2 regions of the Streptococcus sp. HMSC071D03 genome follow, and region 2 is predicted to be linked to the other one. Evidence: predicted binding sites of a transcription regulator. Region 2 holds the regulator's gene; the other holds the start of a gene.

Region 1 (9,440 bases), on a different contig from region 2:
GGCTGATAATCAATTATTTACGGCGTCCTGGTCTTTCTTTGTAACCATAGTATGCATCTTCGATGATTTCTTGCATATGGTCAACCATTGGAAGACGTGGGTTTGCAGGTGAACATTGGTCTTCATAAGCAAGGAAGGCCAATTCACGTGAATGTTCTTTCCATTCTTTTTCGTCAATACCTTGTGCTTTGAAGTTCATTTGGATACCTACGCGCTCACCGAGTTCGTAAACAGCTTTTGCGTAAGATTCAACCCCTTCTTCTGGTGTAGAAGCTGGAAGTCCAAGCATACGAGCGATATCTTGATATTTCTCGTCTGCACGGTAGTAGTTGTACTTAGGCCATGTAGCTGTCTTAGCTGGGCGAGTACCGTTGTAACGGATAACGTATGGAAGTAAGATTGCATTTGTACGACCATGGATTGTGTGGAATTGCGCACCAATCTTATGGGCCATTGAGTGAGAAATACCTAGGAAGGCATTGGCAAAGGCCATACCAGCGATTGTTGAAGCGTTATGCATTTTCTCACGTGAGTGGAAGTCTGCATTCTTAACTGAACTTTCAAGGTTTTCGAATACAAGTTTGATAGCTTGAAGCGCAAGACCGTCAGTGTAGTCGCTAGCCATTTGTGATACGTATGCTTCAGTTGCGTGAGTCAATACGTCCATACCAGTATCAGCAGCAACAAATCCAGGAACTGTCAATACCAAAGCAGGGTCTACGATTGCCACAGTTGGTGTCAATGAGTAGTCAGCGATTGGGTATTTACGGTTGTTTGCTTTATCAGAGATAACGGCAAATGGAGTTACTTCAGATCCTGTACCAGATGTTGTTGGGATAGCAATGAATTTAGTCTTCTTACCAAGCAATGGGAATTTGAAGGCACGTTTACGGATATCCATGAATTTTTGTACAAGGTCACGGAAGTCCACTTCTGGTTGTTCATAGAAGAGCCACATTACTTTAGCGGCATCCATTGGAGATCCACCACCAAGAGCGATGATTGTATCTGGTTTGAAGGCACGCATGATCTCAGTACCACGTTCAACTGTAGTAATATCTGGATCTGGTTCTACATCTGCAAAGATTTGGTAAACAACCTTATTGCGACGAAGGTCAAGTTGTTCGATGATACGATCAAGGAAGCCAAGCTCTACCATAGCGTGGTCAGTAACGATCATGACACGCTCAACGTCACGACATTTTTGAAGGTATTGAATTGAATCACGTTCAAAGTATGTTTTTGAAGGAAGTTTCATCCATTGCATGTTATTTCTCCGTCTTCCGACTTTTTTGATGTTCAAGAGGTTGATGGCGCTAACGTTATCCCCAACTGAGTTACGTCCGTAAGAACCACATCCGAGTGTCAATGATGGCAAGAAGGCATTATAAACGTCCCCGATACCACCGAAAGTAGAAGGTGAGTTACAGATAACACGAATAGCTTTAACAGCTTTACCAAATTCTTTAGTCAATTCTTCATCAGCTGTATGGATGGCTGCTGAGTGCCCAAGACCGTTAAATTCAACCATTTGACGAGCTTTAGCAATACCATCTTCACGGCTTTCAGATTTCAAAACTGCGATAACTGGTGACAATTTTTCACGAGTCAATGGCTCGTTTTCACCAACTTCTTTACATTCTGCAGCAAGAATGTTTGTTCCTTCTGGAACAGTAAATCCTGCTTGTTCTGCAATCCAAGTTGCTGGTTTACCAACGATGTCAGCGTTCAATTTTGCACCAGCACAGTTTTTGCTGTTTGCTTTCACGCCGAAGCAGAACTCTTCAAGAAGAGCTTTTTCTTTTTTGTTTACAAAGTAAGTGTGATAAGATTTGAACTCTGCTACAAATTCATCGTAAATTTCTTTATCAATGATAACCGCTTGTTCAGATGCACAGACCATACCATTGTCAAATGATTTAGACATTACGATATCGTGAGCAGCTTGGCGGATGTTTGCTGATTTTTCAACATAAGCTGGAACGTTTCCGGCACCTACCCCAAGAGCTGGTTTACCACATGAATATGCAGCTTTAACCATGGCATTACCACCTGTTGCAAGGATTGTTGCAATACCTTCGTGGTTCATCAATGCACTAGTTGCTTCCATAGATGGTTCAGTAATCCACTGTACACAGTTTTCAGGAGCACCTGCTTTAATCGCTGCATCACGAACGATTTGAGCTGCGTGAGCTGATGATTCTTGAGCTGATGGGTGGAATGCAAAGACAATCGGATTACGAGTCTTCAATGAAATCAATGATTTGAAGATTGCTGTGGATGTTGGGTTTGTTGTTGGAGTGATACCACAAACAACACCAACTGGTTCAGCGATAAGAGTCAATCCTGTTACATCATCTTCTTCGATAACACCAACTGTTTTAGTGTGGCGCATGTTATTTACCACGTGCTCACAAGCAAATAGGTTTTTAGTTGCTTTATCTTCAAATACTCCACGTCCTGTTTCTTCAAAGGCATGTAAAGCCAATTCTCCGTGAGCATCAAGTGCTGCAACTGAAGCTTTTGCTACGATATAATCGACTTGATCTTGGTCAAGTTTACGCATTTCTTCAAGGGCAACTAAAGCTTTTTGCACCAAACCATCGACATGCTTTTCAGCAGTGAGTTTCTTTTCTTCTGGTGTTACAGTTTTTTTATCAGCCATATTTTCCTCCATAGCTTTCAAGGATTGTAAGTCCTTTGTTAATTTTTTCACAAGATTATTATAACTCTTTTTTAAACATTTGTAAACAGTTTCATAGACATTTCACAAACTTTTTTTATTTGTTTGTGAAAATAATTTCAAATATACCCGCACATGCACTTTTTCACTTAAAGTTTGTGAATTATTTCGTAAAAGTTTTATTTTTCACAAACTTAGTTGTAAAACAGTCTTGTAAGCCGTTTTCATTTACATGCAAGCGCTTTCTTAGATTCTGGAAGAATACCTCCTTCTAGGAGGAGGTTATTGTGCTTGTTGAAATAAACCTTGTTTGAAATCCCCTTCATAGACTACTTCTTGTTCGGTAGTCAGTTTTCCTTTTCCTTCAGCTTGACCATTTACAAAGTCTCCCTCATATACCCAACCTGCTTTAGCTTGGTAGGTACCTTTACCATTGAAGGTACCATTGCTAAATTCTCCAGTATAGGTATCACCGTTCGAGAAGGTAACAGTACCCTGACCATTCATCTTACCACGAACTAGGCTCCCGTCATAAATAATAGCATCATTATCAAGCTTAAGAACGCCCTGTTTTGGAAGATTGGTCAGAAATACGAGACCTGCACAGACAACAATGACGATCACTGTCGCAATTTCTAAACGGGGACGTGTTAAATAGACGCTATATTTTTCATAGAGTTTTTTTAAATTTTCCATGTTCACTCTCATTTTCTAAGCGACCTAACCAAGCCTGGCAACCAGTTAAAACTCGGTCATAAGTTTCTTCAAAATCACCTGTATACCAGGGATCTGGAACGCTTTCAGATGCAAAAGGCTGTATCTTATATTGTTGATCCTGCGGGCACATCTGATATAAGTCAGCAAGGTTAGACTCATCCATACCAATGATATAGTCAAAATACTCAAAGTCATTTTTAGAAATTTGTTGGGAAGTTTTCGAAGTATCATAAGGAACGCCATGGGTTCGAAAGATTGCTTGTGTCCCTTTGTGGATCGGATTGCCATGTTCCCAGGAAGAAGTCGCTCGACTTTGAATCTCATACTTATCGGTCAAGGATTTCATCACAAATTCCGCCATAGGACTGCGACAAATATTACCAAGACAGACAAAAGCAATTTTTTTCATTACTCTTCCTCTCACTTATAGAAAAACGGGAATGTGATCCACCCCGTTTTATTCTTCAATAGCACTGCCGTCTTCAATAACAGCTCCTTCAGGTGTCACAGCTTCTTTGACTGGCAAAACAGTTCGAATTGCTGCCAGTTCGAAGGTTAAGTATACGCCATCAACATCAAGAACAATTGTTCTATTTTCTGTGTCTACTTCATCGACTGTACCGTAGAGACCACCGATAGTGATTACTTCGTAGCCTTTTTGAAGCTTATTGAGGCTCTCCATACGTTTTTCCGCTTGTTTCTTTTGAGAACGTTGCATGAAGAACATCAAGCCCAACATCAAGACAAGCATAATTAAAAATGTTAAATTCCCACCCATTATTTTTACTCCTTTGTAATTCAGATAAAACTACTATAACAAATTTTAAGTGTTTTTACAAGATTAGGCCATGCTTTTATATCAAGAAAGAGGCTGGGACAAAAATTCCCAACCTCGACTTTTTTAGCAATATGCCTCTATATTATTTCAAGTTATTCACAAGTTCTACAAGGTTTTCAACTGTAAAGCCAAACTCTGCTAAAACTTTTGGTGCTGGAGCAGAAGCTCCAAAGGTATCAATACCAAGAACTGCTCCATCAAGACCAACGTATTTATACCAGTTTTGAGTTGCTCCCATTTCGACTGCTACACGACGACGAACTGCATTTGGTAAAATCTCTTCTTTGTATGCTGCATCTTGTGCATCAAATACATCTGTAGATGGCATGCTGACTACGCGAACTTTTCCACCTTGACTTGCCAATTCTTTAGCGGCTGCAACAGCGAGATTAACCTCTGAACCAGTGGCAATCAAGATGGTGTCGAAGTCTGCTGCATTTTCATAAACGACATAAGCACCTTTCGCAACCTTGTCAAAGTCTGTTCCTTCCTCAACAGTCAAGTTTTGACGAGTCAAGACAAGAACAGTCGGTGTTTTCTCACTTTTGACTGCTTGATACCAAGCTGCTTGTGTTTCACGCGCATCTGCCGGACGGAAAACATTAAGGTTTGGAATCGCACGAAGACCTGCCAAGTGCTCAATCGGTTCATGAGTTGGACCATCTTCACCAACCGCTATTGAATCGTGAGTGAAGACATAAGTAACCGGAAGACCTTGTAAAGCTGACAATCGAACCGCTGCCTTAAGGTAGTCTGAGAATACGAAGAATGTTCCTCCGTAAACACGAAGTCCACCGTGAAGAGCCATTCCGTTCAAGACTGTACCCATTGCAAATTCACGAACACCAAATTGGATGTTACGATTTAAGCGATTTGCATCATCTTGAAGTCCGTCAGTTTTGATGTAAGTCATGTTTGAATGAGCGAGGTCTGCTGATCCACCAAGGAAGGTTGGCAACTTAGCTGCCACTACATTCAAAGCATCCTGACTTGAGTTACGAGTTGCTTGAGAGAAGCCATTTTCTAAAGCTGGGAAGTCTTCTGGAGTCAACTCAACTGGATCGCGTCCTTCGATAATTGCTTCCACTTCTGCAGCAAGTTCTGGATGAGCTTCTTTGTAATCTGCGACTAGTTTTGTCCATGCTTCATAGGCTGATGCGCCACGGTCTGCAACATTTTCTTTGAAATCATCATAAACTTCTGCTGGGATTTCAAACTGTTCATAGTTCCAACCAAGTGCCTGGCGTGTTGCCGCAGTTTCATCCGCGCCAAGAGGGGCACCGTGTACGGCATTAGTTCCTTGTTTGTTCGGAGAACCATAACCAATAACAGTTTTCACTTCGATCAAAGATGGTTTTCCTGAAGCCTTAGCTTCTTCAATAGCAGCATGAATAGCTTCTAAGTCTGTTCCATCTTCTACCAAGGCTGTATACCAACCATAAGCATTGTAACGATCGCGGACACTTTCTGTGAAAGAATCTTTTGTCTCACCATCCAAGTTGATATCATTTGAATCATAAAGAACAACCAACTTGTCAAGCTTTTGCAAGCCTGCATAAGAAGCAGCTTCACTTGAGACACCTTCCATCAAGTCACCATCTCCACAGATAACGTAAGTGTAGTGGTCAAAGATGTTGTAACCTTCGCGGTTATACTTGGCTGCAAGGAAGCGTTCTGCTTGTGCAAAACCTGTCGCAGTCGCAATCCCTTGTCCTAGAGGGCCTGTTGTTGCATCAACCCCTGCTGTATGACCGAATTCTGGGTGACCTGGAGTTTTAGAGCCCCATTGACGGAAGTTCTTCACTTCATCCATGCTCACATCTTCAAATCCTGAAAGGTGAAGAAGGGCATAAAGAAGCATTGATCCGTGACCAGCTGAAAGAATGAAACGGTCGCGGTTAATCCAGTTTGGTTGAGCTGGATTGATACGAAGTTCTTTAGTGAAAAGGCTGTAAGCCATCGGTGCTGCACCCATTACCACCCCTGGGTGACCTGAGTTGGCTTTATTGATAGCGTCAATACCTAGAAAACGAATCGCATTAACAGATAGATTTGACATAGAATTTCCTTTCTCTTTGAGGTGATAGGTCTATCACATATTCTATTTGTACTATTATATGAAAATTATCCGTATCGTGCAACATACGGATAACCTCCAGAAAAAATTTTTATATTAAAGCAAGGCTTTGAATTGGATATTCGAGTCTTGTTCGAAGCAGTCATCAAAACCACGTGGGTGATGATATTCTATTAAGTGTTGGTCTTGAGGATAAGTGTATTTTCCACCAACTTCCCAGATAAATGGATGGAAATCGTATTGCAAACGATCTTTTCTCATTTTCCAAAGTTCTAGGATTTCATTCGTAGAAGCCATGAAGTTAGACCAGATATCATAGTGAACTGGGATAATGACTTTAGCACGAAGATTTTCTGCCATGCGAAGTAGGTCGATAGAGGTCATTTTATCTTGGATACCAACTGGGTTTTCACCATAGTTATTCAAAGCAACATCAATTTTGAAATCTTTACCATGTTTCGCAAAGTAGTTTGAGAAGTGAGAATCCGCACCATGATAGATGGTTCCACCTGGTGTTTCAAAGACATAGTTAACAGCCTTTTGAGCCATTTCTTCATCAGTAACAGCTAAGCCAGCAAGTTCACCACCTGTCTCATCAGCACCGTTCACTGGTAGAGTTACCAAGCAAGTACGGTCAAATGATTCTACCGCATGAATCTTCATGTCTTTTAGTTCAATAGTATCACCTGGTTTAACAACGATGATGCGTTCTTTTGGAACACCCCATCCTTCCCAGATTCGTCCACAATGGTAAGGACCGATAAACTTAACATGTTCTAACTTAGGATTGTTGAGAATTGCTGCAGCTGTGTATGGGTCGATATGGTCACTATGGAAGTGTGAAACCAAGTAGTAGTCGAGTTCATTGATAGCAAATGGATCGATAACCATTGGCTGAACACGTAAGTTTGGTTGCAATTTACGAACACCTGCCATATTTGCCATTTGGTGTCCGCGAACCATATCTTTCACTTTTTTGGTTGATTTTCCACGGTTTGACCAAAGGTCCATGACAACGTTAGCACCACCTGGTGTCTTAATCCAAGTACCACAGTTGCCTAGCCACCACATGGCAAAGTTTCCTTCAGGAACGACTTCTTCTTCGATTTCTTCGTTCAACCATGTTCCCCACTCTGGGAAAGTAGCTAAAATCCATGATTCTCTTGTAATTTCTTTTACGTTTGGCATTTGAAATCCTCCATATTTTGTTCAAGTATTTATTTCATACTTAGTATAACACCGACCGATATATTAAAAAAGACCAAGAAAAACACAGGCTTGTGTTCATCATTGGACTGTGATGTTTATGATTCATCTAAAAAAGCTTGGATGACTAATTCTTGGTTGATTAAAAGTTGAATTTCTTCTTGTAATTTTGCTGCAGCGTGTTTATCAGATATATAGGTAGTAATAATGGTTGAGAGATTATCCTTGAAGGTCCGACCATTCTTTTGAAGAACCTTATTTTTCATAAAGTCTGTCATGCGTAAAATATCTTCTGCCTCAAGTATGGGATTTACCTTTAGTACTGGGAAGCGACTCTCAAGCTCATCGTTTGTTGTAAGTAGCAAATCAACCTGAGTAATATCCTCCACGCTTTTGAACTGCTCAGTGGTAAAGACTGCCCCAATCTGTTCGTTTGGAAGATAGAAGCGACATTGTTTAAGTAAGAGTTTAGAAACGCCCACTCCTTCATCACACACAATATAAATCTTCTTGGTATTGTTTTGAATCGATGGAGTATACTTTAAAAATCCCCCAACATGAATGGTCAGATAGGCAATCTCATCATCTGTCAATCGAATCTGCCAGGCTTCTTCTAGCACTTCTGCACATCTTTTTGTAATTACGAAAAGCTCACTATACTTGGAACGAATCTGACGTGTCAAAGGATTTTTTGAGAAGATCCCATAGTTTTTTCTAAATAGTAGAGCCTTACAGTGAATCACGAGATTTCTCAACAAGTCTTCTTTCTGTTCAATCTCCATTCTGGTTTGAGATTCAAAATACCAAATAAACTCTTCTAAAGCTCTTCTCAAATGTTGAAAATCTTTACTTTCTGCATGGATGTCTCGATCTTTTCGATAGGATAACAAAAGAATGGCCAAGAGAGATGTATCTAATTCTGAAAACGAGATGCCAAATGTTTCAAACAAGCGTTCTCCTAGTTTCTTAGACACCTGGTATTCTATCCTCTTTCGAATCAATGAAAATTCTTGATCAATTTCTTGATGTTTATCTTGATTTCGAGTAACGGTATCACACCCTAGTAGAAGATAGGGAAGGACCTGTAACATAAAGGTGACTTCGTGATGGTTTATTTTTTTCCCTAAATTTTGCTCAACCAGTGGAACTTGTTTTTTGAGGAATTGATTGACCTCATCAGAAAGAAGCATCTCATCTTCTAATCGCTCCTTGATTTTCTCCTCTAAAATAGCTACAAAAGCTGGGGTCTCCTCTATAAAGATATGATAGAGAAGGGATTGAAGATACTGGATTTTATTAAGAGGGTGTGCATTCAAGTAGTAACCACGAGATTTACTAACTTGAAGTGTTACTTGATACTGCTCCAAGGTTAGCTGGTAACGAATGCTATTTAAGTCATTAAGGACTGTATTTCGAGAGACTTCTGTTAATTCCATGAGTTTTTCAAGCGTGATTCTCTCTTTGGAAATACCAATCAGAAGTAGCATCAGCTGCATTCGCTCGTTGGCACTCATGATGTAATCATAAGAATCAACTTCGTCTAATAATTGACGACAAGCTTCTCTTTGTTCCTCGGTTAAGTGAATACCAATCCGAGGCAGACTGATGATATGCAAATTCTCATCATCCAAAGCATCATTGATTTTATCAATGTGATAGTAGATTTTTCTTCGAGATTGAGCTAGATCTTTTGAAATGGCCATAATCGTTTTGGACGTTTCTTGATCCATCAAATATTGAAGCAAGTCACAGCTCGCCTTATCTAAAACCATAATTCATACTCCTCTATTTGTCAATCGCTTCCAAAACAACTTTATAATGGTATCACATTCGTAAAGACTTTGCAATTATGTACTGTAAACTCTTAACAGTGGATACTTACAACTACAAAAGCGAGGCTTGGATCGTAAGGTCCTAGC
Region 2 (9,440 bases):
AATCATCCGGCAGTGGACTTTCCATCTCCAACTGCTCTTCAAGAAAAGGATGATAAAACGATAAGTAATGGCAATGCAGAGCTTGACGCTCTATGCCATGTTTAAGACTACCACCATAGAGGTCATCGCCAAGCAAAGGGAAACCTATATGAGAGAAATGGACACGAATCTGGTGGGTCCTTCCCGTATGTAGGTGAATATCAACAAGATGAACTTTGCCATAAGACTCCACTATACGATAGGAGGTATGAGCATATTTACCACCTTTTGCCACTCGTCTAGTGATAATGGAATCTTCATCTCGAGCAATCGGTGCAATGATTTCGCCTTGCGGCTCCAGAAACCCATCTCCTTTGACTAGAGCAAAATAACGCTTTTCAATAGCTTTCTTCTGCAACTGCTTGTCTAGTCTAGCATGGGCATACCCGTGTTTAGCAAAAAGCATGAGGCCCGAAGTATCTCGATCTAGTCTAGTTACAATGTGGACCTGTTGATTTTCGTAGTCCTGATTCACATAATAGCCCTTGATAAAGTTAGCGATGGTATTGGAATGATTGACACTAGGAATCGAGGCCACACCAAAGGGTTTGTTTAAAATCAAGAAATGGTCATCTTCAAACAGAATATCCAGTGGATAATCAATGGCTTCTAGTGTCTCGAAACCTTCCTCAGGAGGAATGTCGATGACAACCACATCCCCAATATCTAAGAGATAGGTTGCATTTTGTGGATGACCGTTTACGCGAATATCTCCACCTCGAAACTTGATTTTGGCAAGTAAACCTTTCGAGACTTCGTGTTTTTTTAAAAAGGTCTTTACCTTGACATGTTCGTCAGCAATAAATTCAAACCTCATTCATCCACCTCACCAATAAAGGCATCCTTGACACGATTCCAAAAACTAGTATGGCTTGGTGTTGCGACAAAGTGAATTTTGTGGTGGTCTATTTGGTATTCTATTCTTTCAATATTACGGTAAGAATAAATGCTATTGTCAACAGAAATCGTATGATAATCATTGCGTGTCGGTATCAATTCAATCTTATCCTTCTTAGGCACAATGATAGACGAACCTAAGGTTCGGTAGACACGATTGTTGAGACTCGCAATTTCTGTCAATTGAAGGGCCTCAATGGTAGGATGCAAAACAGCTCCACCTAGAGATTTATTATAAGCTGTACTCCCGGTTGGCGTCGATACCGTCAGGCCATCTCCTCTAAAACGTTCAAATGGTACTTGGTTAATGATAATATCGGCAACCATAGTCCTATCAGCTCTCCTAATGCTAGCCTCATTCAAAGCTCGGAAAATCTTCACTTCCCCGTTTTCCAAAAATACCTTTACATTTAAAAGTGGATAAGACACACGAGCTCCAGTATCTAACTGTAAATTAGTAAGCAATTGGTCCAGTTCAAAATCACGGTAATCCGTATAGAAACCTAAATGACCCGTGTGAACACCAACGAAGCGAACCTTATCCAGCTGGTCTTCATACTTGTGAAAAGCAGACAAAAGCATCCCATCCCCACCTATGGAAATCACGATATCGGGATGTTTATCATTTAATATAAAGTTATTCTTTTTTAATCGATCTCTTAATTCATATAAGACTCTTTGACTTTGAGGTTTGCGATTAGCGATTAGATCAATTCGTTTACCTGTATTCTTCATCGGTATCGTCACTATTACCTACCCCGTCATTTAACTTTCTATGCAATGGATCAAAGAGAGCTTGTGCTTCTTGAATATCATCACGAATTTTACTCATTTCTTCATCCAATTGATGGGATATCCTTGCTGTAATTTCCAAACGTTCCTTAATTTCTTCTGGAAAATCGCCTTGATATTTATAATTAAGAGAATGCTCGATGGTAGCCCAGAAATTCATCGCCAAGGTACGAATCTGAATCTCCACCAGAATCGTTCTTGCCCCCTTGATTGTGTCAACAGTATACTCAATAATCAAATGGTAAGAACGATAACCTGAAGCCTTTCGATGAGTGATGTAGTCACGTTCTTGTACCACTCTCATGTCTTGCCTCTTACGAAGGATGGCAACAACCTCGCTCACGTCATCTACAAATTGAACCATGACGCGTAAACCTGCAATATCTTGTAAATCCTGTTCCAGCGTATCGTATCCAATCCCTCGACGAGCCATTTTTTCTTTTATACTTTCGATTGGTTTGACTCGACCAGTTACAAACTCAATTGGAGAATGTTTATTTTGTTTGCGGTATTGTTTTCGAATACCTCGGAGTTTTATCTTCAGCTCTCCGACAGCCTGAATGTAAGGATCTAAAAATTCTTCCCATTCCGTAATCATATATCTTTTTCATCCAATTCTCTATACACTTCGATTTATCTAGCTTTTGATTTTCTAGGAAAAATCTTATACAATAAATACAATGCTTATTATACCATATAATCGCTTTCAAAGATAAGGAAAAAGTTAAAAAAATGAAACATTTAGAAATTGAAATGAAAACACTCCTAAACCAGGATGAATATAAAAAATTACAAACTCACTTTTCAGGAGTCACACCTATTACACAAAAAAATTACTACCTAGACACGCCTGATTTTTACCTTCGTAAGCATAAAATTGCTATGCGCATTCGTACTTTTGAAAATAGCGCTGAATTGACCATAAAAATTCCACAAAAAGTTGGAAATATGGAGTACAATCAAGATTTAAGCCTAGAGGAAGCAAACTATTGTCTCAAAGAATGTAAACTTCCACAAGGAATGATTCTTGACGAATTGACTAGCCGTGGACTTTCAACCAGTGGCTGGGTAGTTTTAGGTTGCCTAACTACTGTTCGTTACGAAAAGCAAACTCCTATCGGACTCATGGCTCTTGATCAAAGTGAATACTTTGATATTGTTGACTATGAGCTTGAATTAGAAGTAGAAGATGGTAAGCAAGGTAGCCTTGATTTCCAAGAATTTTTACAAGTCAATGAAATCCATTACAAAAAAGCTCCTTCGAAATTGGTTCGTTTTATAGAAAATATGAAAAAATACTGAAACAATCTTCTTTTTTTGATAAAATAAAAGGGATGAAAAATAATAGAATCTTTTGTAGAGAGCATTTATCATTAAAAGTGTTTTACTACAGCGATTCACATAGTTTAAAGAGGACGGTTTATCGATGTCAGATACAAAAAACATGAAACTTTTCGCACTATCTTCCAACCAGGAAATTGCTCAAAGAATCGCAGATGCTGCAGGTGTTCCACTTGGAAAAGTCTCTTCACGCCAATTTTCAGATGGTGAAATCCAAGTTAACATTGAAGAAAGTGTTCGTGGATACGATGTTTATATCATCCAATCAACTAGTTATCCAGTAAATAACCACTTGATGGAACTCTTGATTATGGTTGATGCTTGTGTTCGTGCTAGTGCTAATACCATTAACGTTGTACTTCCATACTTCGGCTACGCTCGCCAAGACCGTATCGCTTCTTCTCGCGAACCACTTACAGCTAAACTTGTTGCTAATATGTTGGTAAAAGCCGGAGTTAGTCGTGTATTGACTCTTGATCTTCATGCTGTTCAGGTTCAAGGTTTCTTTGACATTCCTGTAGATAACCTCTATACAATCCCACTTTTTGCAAAACACTACTGCGATAAAGGTTTGACTGGTTCAGATGTGGTTGTTGTTAGTCCTAAAAACTCGGGTGTAAAACGTGCTCGTAGTCTCGCAGAATATTTGGATGCACCAATTGCAATCATTGATTATGCACAAGATGATTCTGAACGCAGTCAAGGTTACATTATCGGTGATGTTGAAGGTAAGAAGGCAATCTTGATTGATGACATTCTTAACACTGGTCGTACCTTCTCTGAAGCCGCTAAAATCCTAGAGCGCGACGGAGCAACTGAAATCTATGCAGTTTCAAGTCATGGACTATTCGTTAACGGGGCTGCAGAGCTGTTGGATGCAACAAATATCAAGGAAATCTTGGTTACAGATTCTGTTTTGACAGAAAGTAGAAAACCTAAAAACGTGCAATACATCACTGCTAGCGAATTGATTGGTGATGCTATGGTTCGTATTCATGAAAGAAAACCAGTTAGTCCACTATTTAAATAGAAATTAGGTGAATTTTTGATTTATTTGGATAATGCTGCAACGACTCCGATGTCTTCAGTAGCTATCTCAGCAATGACTCAAGTCATGCAAAAAACTTATGGCAACCCTTCTAGTATTCATGGACATGGGCGCCAAGCAGGTAAACTATTACGAGAATCTCGTCAAGAACTAGCAAGTTTACTAGGAACAAAGCCACAACATATATTCTTTACCACTGGTGGTACTGAAAGCAATAATACTGCTATCATCGGCTACTGCCTTCGCCATCAAAATCGTGGAAAGCACATTATCACTACTGCGATTGAGCACCATGCTGTTCTAGAACCCATCAAATACTTGGTTGAAAATTTTGGTTTTGAAGTGACTATTTTACAGCCTGAACATCAAGAAATCACTGCAGACCAAGTCAAAAATGCACTGCGTGAAGATACCATTCTTGTTTCTACTATGTTTGCCAACAATGAAACGGGTACACTGTTACCTATTGCTGAAATTGGTGAGGTTCTAAAAAATCATCCAGCCGTCTATCATGTCGATGCAGTTCAGGCAATCGGTAAATTAGAGATACTTCCCGAAGAATTGGGAATTGATTTTCTCAGTGCTTCTGCACACAAATTTTATGGTCCAAAAGGAGTTGGTTTTCTCTATGCTGCATCTACAGATTTTGATTCCTACCTTCATGGTGGTGATCAAGAGCAGAAAAAAAGAGCAGGAACAGAAAATCTTCCTGCCATTGTAGGAATGGTAGCAGCTCTAAAGGATGATCTTGAAAACCAAGCACAAAACTTTAAAAAGGTTCAAAAACTAAAAGACACATTCTTAAATGAAATTGCTGGGACAGACTATTACCTCAATCAAGGGAAAAACCAGCTACCTTATGTCCTTAATATTGGATTCCCAGGTCAACGTAATGATCTACTACTCCTTCGTCTAGATCTTGAAGGTATTTCTATTTCAACTGGCTCTGCTTGTACTGCAGGTGTCGTTCAGGTTAGTCATGTTCTTCAGGCTTTCTACGGTGAAGACTCTCCTCGCTTACACGAATCCGTTCGCGTCAGCATTTCACCTCAAAATACAGGGCAAGAAATAATCACTCTCGCACAAACTCTAAAAGAAATCATTGGAGGTTAACTCAATGGCATTCGAAAAAACCATTAGTCTTAAAAATTGCCGTTATAATTACACACTTAGCCCAACCGTCAAAAAGTTCACTCTAAAAGATAACACTTTTTTTGAAACTAAGGTTGGTAACTATGAACTAACGCGTCTTCTTGAAAAAGTTCCAAATAGTGGGGAAGGTTTCCAACTTAAGATTATCATCAACAAAGACTTAACAGGTGCAAAAATCAACATCACTGATAAATTTGGTCTACGTTTAGTCGATATCTTTAAGTCAGAAGAAACTCATATCCACCAAGAGAAATTTTACTTCTTGATGGATAGTCTTGTTGAACGTGATGTATTTACTAAAAGCGAAAGATAGAAGGCAATCATGTTTCGATTAACTTACAAAGATACCTATCAAGTCGATCGCGTTTTAGAATACGAAGATTATGAAGCACTCATGCTATCACTTTCAGGCTGTGTGACTCTTCCAGATACTACTGTCATTACTTCTCTGACCTATAATGGAAAAGAAATCTATCAGGGGCTTCTGGGAAATCTCTATCGTTTTCTATCTCACTATGATTTTACGAAGATAAGCTAAGATTTTTCTTAGTTTTTTCTTATTTTTGTTGATTTTTTCACAATCTTTCTATAAAATAGTATTTAGAAAGGTTGTGATTTTGTGAAAGAAAAACAGTCTGCTATTCCAAAAGCAACAGCAAAGAGACTTTCTCTTTATTATCGTATCTTCAAAAGATTTAATTCCGAAAAGATTGAAAGAGCAAACTCAAAACAAATTGCCGAGGCGATTGGAATTGATTCTGCTACTGTTCGACGAGACTTCTCCTACTTTGGCGAACTTGGTCGTCGTGGTTTTGGCTATGATGTTAAAAAGCTAATGACCTTTTTTGCTGATCTTCTGAATGATAATTCGATTACAAATGTCATGCTTGTTGGTATTGGTAACATGGGACATGCCCTACTCCACTACCGCTTCCATGAACGCAATAAAATGAAAATCATTATGGCTTTTGATTTGGACGATCATCCTGAAGTTGGAACACAAACTCCTGATGGAATCCCAATTTATGGAATTTCCCAAATCAAGGATAAAATAAAGAATGCAGATGTTAAAACTGCAATCTTAACAGTTCCGAGTGTCAAATCACAAGAAGTAGCTAATCTCCTTGTCGAAGCAGGTATTAAAGGAATTTTAAGCTTTTCACCCGTTCATCTCCAACTACCAAAAGATGTGGTAGCTCAGTATGTAGATTTAACTAGTGAATTGCAAACTCTCCTCTATTTCATGAGAAAAGAGGATTAGAAAGCGAAAGCATTTATGAAAAAACCAGTTATTGGGATTACAGGAAACGAAAAAGCTCATCCTGATGATGAGTTGATGATGAGTTATTGTATCAAGGGGGTTGTCGAAGGTGTCAAAGAAGCAGGTGGTATACCTCTTATTTTACCCATCGGTGATGAAGACATGGCTCGTGCTTATGTTTCAATGGTAGATAAGCTCATCCTTACTGGTGGGCAAAATGTCGATCCTAAGTTTTATGATGAAGAAAAGACCATTGATAGTGATGACTACCACTTACAAAGAGATATCTTTGAGTTAGCTCTGATAAAAGAAGCTATCCAGCAAAATAAAGCCATTTTTTCTGTTTGTCGTGGGACTCAACTCTTTAATGTTGCTATGGGTGGTACCTTATTTCAAGATATTGAAGACCACTGGCAAGACTCTACTGCCGAATACACCACTCAGCGCTTGGCAACAGAGCCAGATAACATTCTTAGAGAAATTTACGGGGAAATTTCCCATATCAATTCATTCCACCACCAGAGCATTAAGGACTTGGCTCCTAATCTCAAGGTTATCGCCTATGATCCAAAAGATAACATTATCGAGGCTGTAATGACAACTGATCAGATTCGCTTTCTCGGTGTTCAATGGCATCCTGAGAGTCTCTATGAAAATCGTCCCAAGGATAAAAAGCTCTTTGACTATGTCGTAAATAAATTGTAAGTGGCTGCCTCAAAAGGGTTTCAAAAAGAAAAAGGCATTATTTCAGGTGTTCAAAAAGCTCGAAATGATGCTTTTTATTATGTAATTATTTCCCATAGAGATGCGTTTTGTATTAAATTCATTTATATGAGGTCCGTCTTCTCACGATAACTAAAATAATCGGAGTGTGAAACAATTAGATGGTCCAATAAGACCAAACCCATTAACTCACAGGCTTCTTTGACAAGCTTCGTAACATGGTCATCATTTCTACTTGGCATGACAGCACCAGATGGATGATTATGAACCAGTATCATAGATGTTGCCATATGCTTCAAAGCATAGTGGAGAATTTCCCGTGGTTCAGCAATACTTCTAGTAGCTGAGCCGATAAAAATGGTTTGCTGATGAATGATTTGATTTTGAGTATTCAGATAGAGCGCCACCAGGTGCTCTTGTTTTTTATCTCCCAGTTCAGCTTGCATCTTTTTAGCCAGTCTTTGACTACTGAGGATACTCTCTGCCTCAATGGTTTCTTGTTTGTGAATACGACTTCCCAGCTCAATCATCGCTTGCAACTCAATAGCTTTCACTCTACCAATACCTGATAATCCCTGTAGTTCTTGTAGTGTCATTTTTTTCAAATCAGTTAAGCAATTTAATTGATTCAATACTTTTTGTGCAATTTCAAAAACAGTAGATTGGCGTGTCCCCGTTCTGAGTAAAATAGCTAGTAATTCCTGATTACTCAAACTCTCTACTCCTTCTGTCACCAGTCGTTCTCTTGGCAAGAGCGAATCTTCTTGAAATGAAATACTATACATAAAAATCCTCCTCACTTTATTATTCGTGAGAAGGAGCTTAAACCAGATAAATTTTATCTATTTTTAAATATTTTCAAGAGCAAGACGCAAATCTTCAATCAAATCATCAACATTTTCAAGACCAATTGATAGACGGATTTGATTTTTTGTTACTCCTGCTGCTTCTAAATCTGAGTCAGACAACTGGGCATGAGTGGTAGTTGCTGGATGAACCACCAATGATTTTGCATCTGCCACATTGGCTAGGTTTGAAAAGATTTCTAAGCTATCAATCACCTTACGAGCTTCTACTTCTCCACCTTTAACATGGAAGGTAAAGATTGAACCAACACCTTTAGGTAGGTATTTTTCAGCCAAAGCATGATATGGACTATCTGCTAGTTTTGGATAGTTGACCTTTTCTACCTTTGGATGGTTAACAAGGAAATCAACGATTTTCTCAGCATTTTGAACATGGCGCTCAACACGGAGAGAAAGTGTTTCAAGACCTTGCAAGAGCAAGAATGAGTTAAATGGTGACAGAGCTGCACCAGTGTCACGTAGCAATTGAACACGAAGGGCAACGATGAAGGCTGCTGCACCTACATCTCTAGTGTAGCTTAAATTATGGTAGCTTGGATCTTCATTGACAAATTGAGGGAACTTCCCTGAAGCTGCCCAATCAAACTTGCCGCTATCAACAATGACACCACCAATAGTTGTACCGTGTCCACCGATAAACTTAGTTGCTGAGTGAACCGCAATGTCAACACCATGAGAAAAAACATTAATGAGGTATGGTGTTGCAAAGGTATTGTCAGCAACCAAAGGAATTTGGTGTTTATGAGTAATTTCAGCAATCTTTTCAATATCAGGAATGTTGATAACTGGATTACCTAATGTTTCAATCAAGACAAGTTTAGTATTATCTTTAATCGCTGCTTCCACTTCTTCTAAATCATCAATATCAACAAAAGTTGTGGTGATTCCATATCGAGGAAGGGTTTCTTTCAAAAGGTTAAAGGTCCCACCGTAGATAGTTGAAGCTGCAACAACATGATCACCTGCGTGAGCAAGTCCAAGGATAGTATAAGTAAGAGCTGCCATCCCAGATGCTGTGGCAAGAGCACCAACACCACCTTCAAGAGCTGCAATACGCTCTTCAAAGGCTGAAGTTGTTGGGTTTGTGATACGAGTATAGATATTCCCAGCCTTCTGAAGTGCAAAAAGTTCTGCACCTTCTTGTGTATCTTCAAATACAAAGGATGTTGTTTGATAAATGGGTACAGCACGAGACTTGGTAGTCGCATCTACCACTTGTCCTGCATGCAATTGTAGAGTTTCAAATTTAAATTCACGAGTCATAGTCAGACCTCCAAAGATTTCATTAGGTTCATTGTATCACCTATTACACTAGGTTACA

Evidence for each region. The regulator Rex, encoded in region 2, represses fermentation and respiration genes when NADH is low (regulators of the CRP and FNR family bind a similar motif). The targets are predictions, from matches to a motif close to TTGTGAANTANTTCACAA.
Region 1: adhE (bifunctional acetaldehyde-CoA/alcohol dehydrogenase) is a predicted target of Rex. The motif match lies at 2,701-2,718, and genes of this name have one in related genera.

The regions. Positions count from the first base shown of each region.
Region 1 covers NZ_KV807707.1:4,616-14,055, forward strand. Annotated here, with positions in the region: gene adhE (bifunctional acetaldehyde-CoA/alcohol dehydrogenase) at 14-2,665, opposite strand; gene HMPREF2837_RS01105 (MORN repeat-containing protein) at 2,966-3,379, opposite strand; gene HMPREF2837_RS01110 (low molecular weight protein-tyrosine-phosphatase) at 3,354-3,809, opposite strand; gene yajC (preprotein translocase subunit YajC) at 3,858-4,178, opposite strand; gene tkt (transketolase) at 4,321-6,297, opposite strand; gene ulaG (L-ascorbate 6-phosphate lactonase) at 6,412-7,503, opposite strand; gene HMPREF2837_RS01130 (BglG family transcription antiterminator) at 7,620-9,293, opposite strand.
Region 2 covers NZ_KV807695.1:911-10,350, reverse strand. Annotated here, with positions in the region: gene HMPREF2837_RS00705 (RluA family pseudouridine synthase) at 1-856, opposite strand, end outside; gene HMPREF2837_RS00700 (NAD kinase) at 853-1,671, opposite strand; gene HMPREF2837_RS00695 (GTP diphosphokinase) at 1,655-2,326, opposite strand; gene HMPREF2837_RS00690 (CYTH domain-containing protein) at 2,461-3,030, shown strand; gene HMPREF2837_RS00685 (ribose-phosphate diphosphokinase) at 3,155-4,099, shown strand; gene HMPREF2837_RS00680 (cysteine desulfurase family protein) at 4,115-5,230, shown strand; gene HMPREF2837_RS00675 (DUF1831 domain-containing protein) at 5,235-5,582, shown strand; gene HMPREF2837_RS00670 (DUF4649 family protein) at 5,592-5,807, shown strand; gene HMPREF2837_RS00665 (redox-sensing transcriptional repressor Rex) at 5,889-6,530, shown strand; gene HMPREF2837_RS00660 (gamma-glutamyl-gamma-aminobutyrate hydrolase family protein) at 6,546-7,235, shown strand; gene radC (RadC family protein) at 7,358-8,038, opposite strand; gene HMPREF2837_RS00650 (O-acetylhomoserine aminocarboxypropyltransferase/cysteine synthase family protein) at 8,102-9,382, opposite strand.